DNA from 2 places in the Paenibacillus sp. FSL R5-0378 genome. Region 2 is predicted to be linked to the other one. Evidence: predicted binding sites of a transcription regulator. Region 2 holds the regulator's gene; the other holds the start of a gene.
The links. The regulator NrdR, encoded in region 2, represses ribonucleotide reductase genes. The targets are predictions, from matches to a motif close to AACACNATATATNGTGTT.
Positions count from the first base shown of each region.

Region 1: MKY74_RS12390 (adenosylcobalamin-dependent ribonucleoside-diphosphate reductase) is a predicted target of NrdR. The motif match lies at 2,069-2,086, and genes of this name have one in related genera.

Region 1 is NZ_JBBPAY010000001.1:2,620,577-2,623,988, reverse strand. It holds gene MKY74_RS12390 (adenosylcobalamin-dependent ribonucleoside-diphosphate reductase) at 1-1,882, opposite strand, end outside; gene MKY74_RS12385 (DEAD/DEAH box helicase) at 2,335-3,412, shown strand, end outside.
Region 2 is NZ_JBBPAY010000001.1:2,326,905-2,330,316, reverse strand. It holds gene MKY74_RS10965 (AraC family transcriptional regulator) at 59-937, shown strand; tRNA gene MKY74_RS10960 (tRNA-Ala) at 989-1,061, opposite strand; gene nrdR (transcriptional regulator NrdR) at 1,286-1,753, opposite strand; gene MKY74_RS10950 (alpha/beta-type small acid-soluble spore protein) at 1,968-2,186, shown strand; gene MKY74_RS10945 (lytic transglycosylase domain-containing protein) at 2,278-2,841, opposite strand; gene coaE (dephospho-CoA kinase) at 2,838-3,412, opposite strand, start outside.

The sequences.
Region 1 (3,412 bases), 290 kb from region 2:
TCACGCCCTTGCAGCCAAGGTCGAACGCCAGCTCATACAGCCGCTTCGTTTCTTCGACCGTGAAGTCGGCCGGGCAGTTCGCAGTTTTCGAGATGGAACTGTCCACCCAGCGCTGAATGGCGGCCTGGGCGCGGATATGGTCTTCCGCCGTCAGATCCATCGCCGTCACGAAGTAATCCGGCAGTTCTTCACCCGGATGGGCGTCCAGCCAGTCCTGCGCGATCGGTACGAACTGTTCGTCGAAGCCGAGGCGGCTCTGACGGAAATATTTAAACGCGAAGTATGGCTCGATACCGGTCGACGTGCCGACCATCGTTCCCGTGCTGCCGGTCGGCGCCTGGGTGATGACGGTCACGTTGCGCATGCCCTTCTCACGGATGGCCGTGCCGACTTCAGGGAACGCCTCGGTCATATTTTTCATAAATCCGCTCTGCAAATACGGATCCGCGTCAAACGCCAGGAACGAGCCTTTCTCTTCTGCAATGTCAGCCGATGCCAGGTATGCTTCGCGGGCGATAAACCCGTAGAGCTTGTCGAGGAACTCAAGTGATTCCGGACTGCCGTACCGGATGTTCAGCTTGATCATCAGCTCCGCCAGACCCATCGAACCGAGGCCGATCCGGCGCTCCTTCTTCTGGTTTTTCTCGTTTTCTTCAAAATGGTATGGCGTCGTGTCGATAACGTTATCCAGGAAACGCACGGAATAACGCGTCACCGTCGCCAGTTCGTCCCAAGCCACGTCATGCTTCTCTTCATCGTAGAACTTGGAGAGATTCATCGCAGACAGGTTGCAGACGCCCCATGCCGGAAGCCCCTGCTCGCCGCACGGGTTCGTGCAAATGATCGGGTTGAAGTACCAGCTGTTGGACATCTGGTTGTAGTATTCCATAAAGACGACGCCCGGCTCGGCTGATTTCCACGCCGATTCGATAATCGTATGCCAGATTTCGCTCGCCTTTACCGTCCGGTACGGAATGACGGCATGGCCGCCCTGCTTCCATTTCTCAAGGTCGCCGTCCCACAGCTCGTCGTAATCCGGATCCGTCGTATCCGGGAATACCAGCTCCCAGTCCAGGTCCTCCTTGACCGCCTTCATGAAATCATTGCTGACACAGACGGAAAGGTTGGCATTCGTCACTTGTCCCATCGTCTGCTTGACCGTAATAAAATCGAGCACGTCCGGGTGCCAGTCGTTGATCATGAGCATCAGCGCGCCGCGCCGGCTGCCGCCCTGCTCAATCAGGCCGGTCGTGTAGCTGAACAATCCGCCCCAGGATACCGCACCACTCGAGGATCCGTTCACGCCCTTGACCACGGATCTGCGCGGACGGAGCGAGGACAGATTGATGCCGACACCGCCGCCCCGCGCCATAATTTCGGTCATCTCGGACAGCGTCGCCATGATACCGCCGCGGCTGTCCTTCGGCGAAGGAATGACGTAACAGTTAAACAGCGTCAGCTCGTCACTGGCACCCGCTCCGGCGGCGATCCGCCCGCCCGGAACGAGTTTCCAGTCTTCCAGAATGTAGCGGAACTTCTCTTTCCACTCGGCCTGCAGCTCCGGCGTCGGCTCCGCCGATGCCATGGCCCCGGCCAGCCGGTCCCACATTTCCTCAGGCGTCTTCTCGATATTCAGCGTCAGCTTCTCGACATCCGTCTCCACCAGCTCGCCGCGGCGTGTTTTTACCGTCGCCCGTTTCCCCTCGCGCGATACGATCTCGCCGACTTCCTTTGTCGGAAACTTCGGATCGTCCTTGGTCAGTACAAGTACGACGTCTCCAACTTTGGCGTGATTCGGGTCCGGGTCCTTCCAAGCATACCGGTCCAAAAAGATTTTTTCGCTTAACCCCTCAAGCTTCTGTTTGCTCTGAACTTGATTCACTGTTACATTCTCCTCCCATGACTGTTCTGCCGAACGTATCGGCTCTTCGTTCCGATCAGCGGATGATGTCGGTCTGCCGACTGCGCTAAAAGTGCCGGTTCACTTCCGGGAAAGGCCTGTATGTAGCCGGGTTCCTTCCATTCAATAAACGAAATATCCCCATTTAAAACGCAAATCCGCTCGTCATGTACCATATATTGTGTGCATTGATGATTATACTATACCACATATTGTTACTCCACGCCTTAATCCTGAAATTTAGACCATGAAAGCTCTTCACTCTGGGACAACCTTTGCTTTTCTCCGCCAATCTCACTTTTTTGCTTCGGTTCCTTTGAAAAAAATTGTGAAAATCAGCGGATGCCTTCATCCATACGGAGGTTATGAACTCTCCGGTTTACGTGCATACTACTGTTACGCGAGATTACGAACCTATGAAGGAGGTACAAGGCTTGAAAACTTCTCATCTCGGTAGCGGGGCGCAGGCCGGGGACCTTCCCGTTCCCCTAAATATTGACCGCAGCTGGCTGGATAACCTCGAATCCCGCCTGGATAAAGGCGGCCCCTGGGGTGACTTCCGGCTGTTTCAGCTGGCCGTTCAGGGCGAAGAGGCGCGGCTTGTGACGAGCTTTGACGAGCTGCAGTGTGTGAAGCATTTGCAGGACCTGTCCCCCCTTCCCCATCAGATCGACACGGCGCGGAGGGTGCTGTTTGAGATGTCCGGCAGAGCCATTCTGGCCGATGAGGTCGGACTGGGCAAGACGATCGAAGCGGGACTCATTTTAAAAGAATACATGGTGCGCGGGCTGGTATCCAAAGTGCTGATTCTGGTACCCGCCTCCCTGGTGCTCCAGTGGGTCCGCGAGCTGAACAGCAAATTCGGCATCCCGGCGGTCGCGCAGAAAAAAGCTTATTCCTGGCATTCCGACGTCGTCGTCGCCTCCATGGATACCGCCAAGCGCGAGCCCCACAAGGACATGCTGATGGAGCAGGAATACGACATGCTCATTATCGACGAGGCGCACAAGCTGAAGAACAAGAAAACGACGAACTATCAATTTATCCAGAAGCTGCGGAAAAAGTACTGCCTGCTGCTGACTGCGACGCCGGTTCAAAACGATATGAGCGAGCTCTTCAACCTTATTACGCTGCTGAAGCCCGGCCAGCTCGGGCGGCAGGGGGATTTTGCGGCCAACTTCGTTGTCGGCAAACGGCAGGCGAAGAACGAGGGTCAGCTCCGGGACGAGCTCGCCAAGGTAATGATCCGCAACCGGCGCGGCGAAGGCCCGGTGCAGTTCACCAAACGGACGGTGCGCAACGTCAGCCTGCAGCTCTCTCCTGAGGAGCAGGCGCTGTACGACGGTGTAACTTCTTTTGTCAAGAACCAGTACAAAGCGTCCGGGGGCAACCTAAGCAGCATGCTGTCCCTGGTCACGCTGCAGCGCGAGGTGTGCAGCAGCCGGGACGCGGTGTTCCTGACCCTCGTGAACCTGTCGAAGAAGATTCCGGACGACTCCCCACTCACCGCCG
Region 2 (3,412 bases):
TCTGCGATAGAATACATTCGAAAGCGAGTACATACGGGGGAAGAAGGAGGCAGCGGCCATGTCTTTTGTAGCGGGTAACTATAGCGAGGTGCCCCTGCATTTTGCCTATAAACGAAAAAGCGTCAACGATGAGCATAAGGAAACCTTCCACTCCCATCTCGGGGTGGAAATATTGTTGATCCATCAAGGGAAAGGGACGATGATCGTCAATAACAACCGCTACGACATCAAACCGGGCATGCTCTGCATTTTTCAGCCTTATCAGCTTCATCATCTCAAGCTCGAATACGACGAAGGCCAATGCTTCGAACGCTCTCTCGTGACCTTTGAACCGACGATGTTTGAGTCTTATTTTGAAAAATGGCCTTCGCTTCATACCTTTTATCGATTCTTGTATTTAGGGGAACTCTCAGTTCCGTGCTTGTATGACACCGGGGATGAGCTCCACATCCTGGACGCTGTCTACAAAAGCTTGGATAATCAATTACCCGCGCTTTCAGAGGCGGAAAGATATGAGGAATTTTCTTTATTTCTCGTCATGCTGTACCGTTCGATCCAACACGTATGGGATCAGCGGACGGAAGCCGGGCTGCCGAAACCGGCCCTTCGCCAAAATCATCAGGTGGAGCACATATTGACATGGATCGAGGCCAACTATACGTTACCGTTTCGGCTGGACGACATGGCCAAGTCGCTGCATTTATCTCCCTATCATGTATCGCATCTCTTCAAAGAGGCGACAGGCATCAGCATCTCCGAGTACATCATGGCCCGCCGGGTCCATCAATCCGTTCTGCTGTTAACGACCACGAAAAAACCAATCTCGCTCATTGCTGAGGAGATTGGTTTAGCGAACAGCTCTTATTTTTGTAAATTGTTCAAACAGCGCATGGGTATTACGCCACATCAGTATCGGAAGAAGTGGGCCAGGGCTTAAAATTAAAAAAAACAAACAAAAAAACCCTTGATTCCCAAGGGTTTTCTTCTATGGAGCCTAGGGGGATCGAACCCCTGACCTCATCGCTGCCAGCGATGCGCTCTCCCAGCTGAGCTAAGGCCCCTTATCATTTTCTACTGATTTATTATGTATCAGCGACTCTTATAATTTATCAAAGATTTATGCATGTGTCAACAAAAAAAATCAAAAAAGATTTTGGAGCTCATGCAAGTGTTCAGCCTTATGCTCTCATGACATGACCACCGCCAAAAGCAAAAGAGGCCCTGGAAGGCCCTTTTGCTCTTTAAGATGGTTGCCGGACCGGCAAAGCAGCATGCTCCCTTACGGTTAGTCTTCCACCGTATTTTTGGACAGCAGCCCCTTCAGCTCTTTCATGAACATGTTGATATCTTTAAATTGGCGGTAAACCGACGCAAAGCGGACATAAGCCACCTCATCCACGGGATACAGCTGCTCCATCACCAGCTCGCCGATCTGCCGGCTCTCCACCTCCGCCACGGCGGTGTTGCGCAGTGATTTCTCCACCTCGGAGACGATCATGTCGAGCTGCTCCACGGATACCGGGCGCTTCTCGCAGGCACGAATCAGGCCGCGGAGGATTTTATCCCGGCTGAACTCTTCCCGGCTTCCATCCTTCTTGATGACCATCAGCGGCGTTTCCTCCACCATCTCAAACGTGGTAAAGCGCCGGCTGCACTTCTCGCACTCACGCCTGCGGCGGATCGATTTATTTTCGTTAGCGGGCCGTGAGTCCAGCACTTTCGTGCCGGCATAATCACAGTACGGACATTTCATGGTAAACTCCCTTCCTTTGCAAATCACGGTGTATATAGAACAAAATCACGAACATTCACAGGGTCCGAATACCGCGAACCCTTATCCCGTCAGGGATTAACTTGCCGCCTCACCGAAATGTATTAAATTTCCAACAAAAACTTTTCAAAAAGAGTAATGAACTTTTGAGCTTCGAGACATAATACATTTACAAACAGCGAGGAGGTGAACAACAATGGCTTCCAACAACAACAGCTCCAACAACCTGGTAGTACCTAAAGCTACCGCAGCCCTGAACCAATTGAAATATGAAGTCGCTCAAGAACTGGGTATCAGCATCCCACAAGACGGATACCAAGGCAACATGACTGCATATGAGAACGGTTCGATCGGGGGACTTATCACTAAACGTTTGGTGACCCTGGCTGAACAACAACTGGCTGGTCAATTCTAATTCGGTTTGATACCCGAAGAAGTGTTGGAGACGCTAACCTAGCTTCTCCAATGCTTCTTTTGTTATGTTTAGCGACAGAACAGTACTCCCTTTAAAACTCGCTGTATATCCGCGTGTACTGATTGTAGTAATAAATGACCCGCTGGACGTAGTGCCGGGTTTCCCCGATGGGAATATTTTTGACCGAGTCGTAGGTCCCGTCCCATACGCCCCTTTTCAGCCAACCGTCCACTTTACCAGGCCCCGCGTTGTATGCGGCGATCACGGCAATCCGGTTTCCTTTAAACTGCTCCGACAGCGTTTTGAGATACCAGGTGCCGATTTCGATGCTGGCCTCCGGCTCATGCTTAATATGGTCCAGCGTCACCTCCGGAAGCTTGGCCTTTTCCATCGCCCAATTGGCCGTATCCGGCATTAACTGCATCAGGCCGAGAGCCCCCTTCTTGGACTCCTTGCCCAGCTTGTAATTGGATTCCACCCGGATAATTGAAGCCACCAGAAACGGGTCGACGTCATAACGCTCAGCCTGCTCGCGAATGTTCTCTTTATAATGAATCGGGTAAAACCACGACATCCAGTTCGTATTAAAAAACAGGATGACGACAAATCCTAAGAACAACAGAAGAAGCACTCTTTTTTTGCGTAAAAACTTCATAGCAGGCCCTTCCGGTTCCAAAATTCATCCACTTGGCGCTCCGTCTCGGAAGGTTGTCCACTGTTGTCGATCACAACGTCGGCCCGCTTCTTCTTCTCTTCGATATCCATTTGGGAACGAATCCGCGCGACCGCTTCATCCTTCGTCAGCCGATTCCTCTCCATCAGGCGTTCCACCTGAACCTCAAACGGGGCATAGACCAGCAGGACCTGCTCAAACATCGCTTCCAGACCCGATTCAAACAGGAGCGGGATGTCCACCACTACCAGGCGGTCCGGGTGCTCCTGTTCAAAGGTGTGCATCTGCTCCCGGATCTCCTGACGGATCGCAGGATGCGTAATATCGTTCAGAGCTTTGCGCTCGCCCGGATCGTGAAACACGATATCCCCCAGGCGTCTGCGGTCCAGCGTTCCGTCCGGAAGGAGGATGGCTTGTCCAAAATGCTCGACGGCCGCCGCCAAAACCGGATGACCCGGGAGCATGACTTCCCGGGCGATGACGTCGGCGTCAACAAGCAGCGCCCCCTTGCTGACTAAGAGGGCGGATACGGTACTTTTTCCTGTCGCTATTC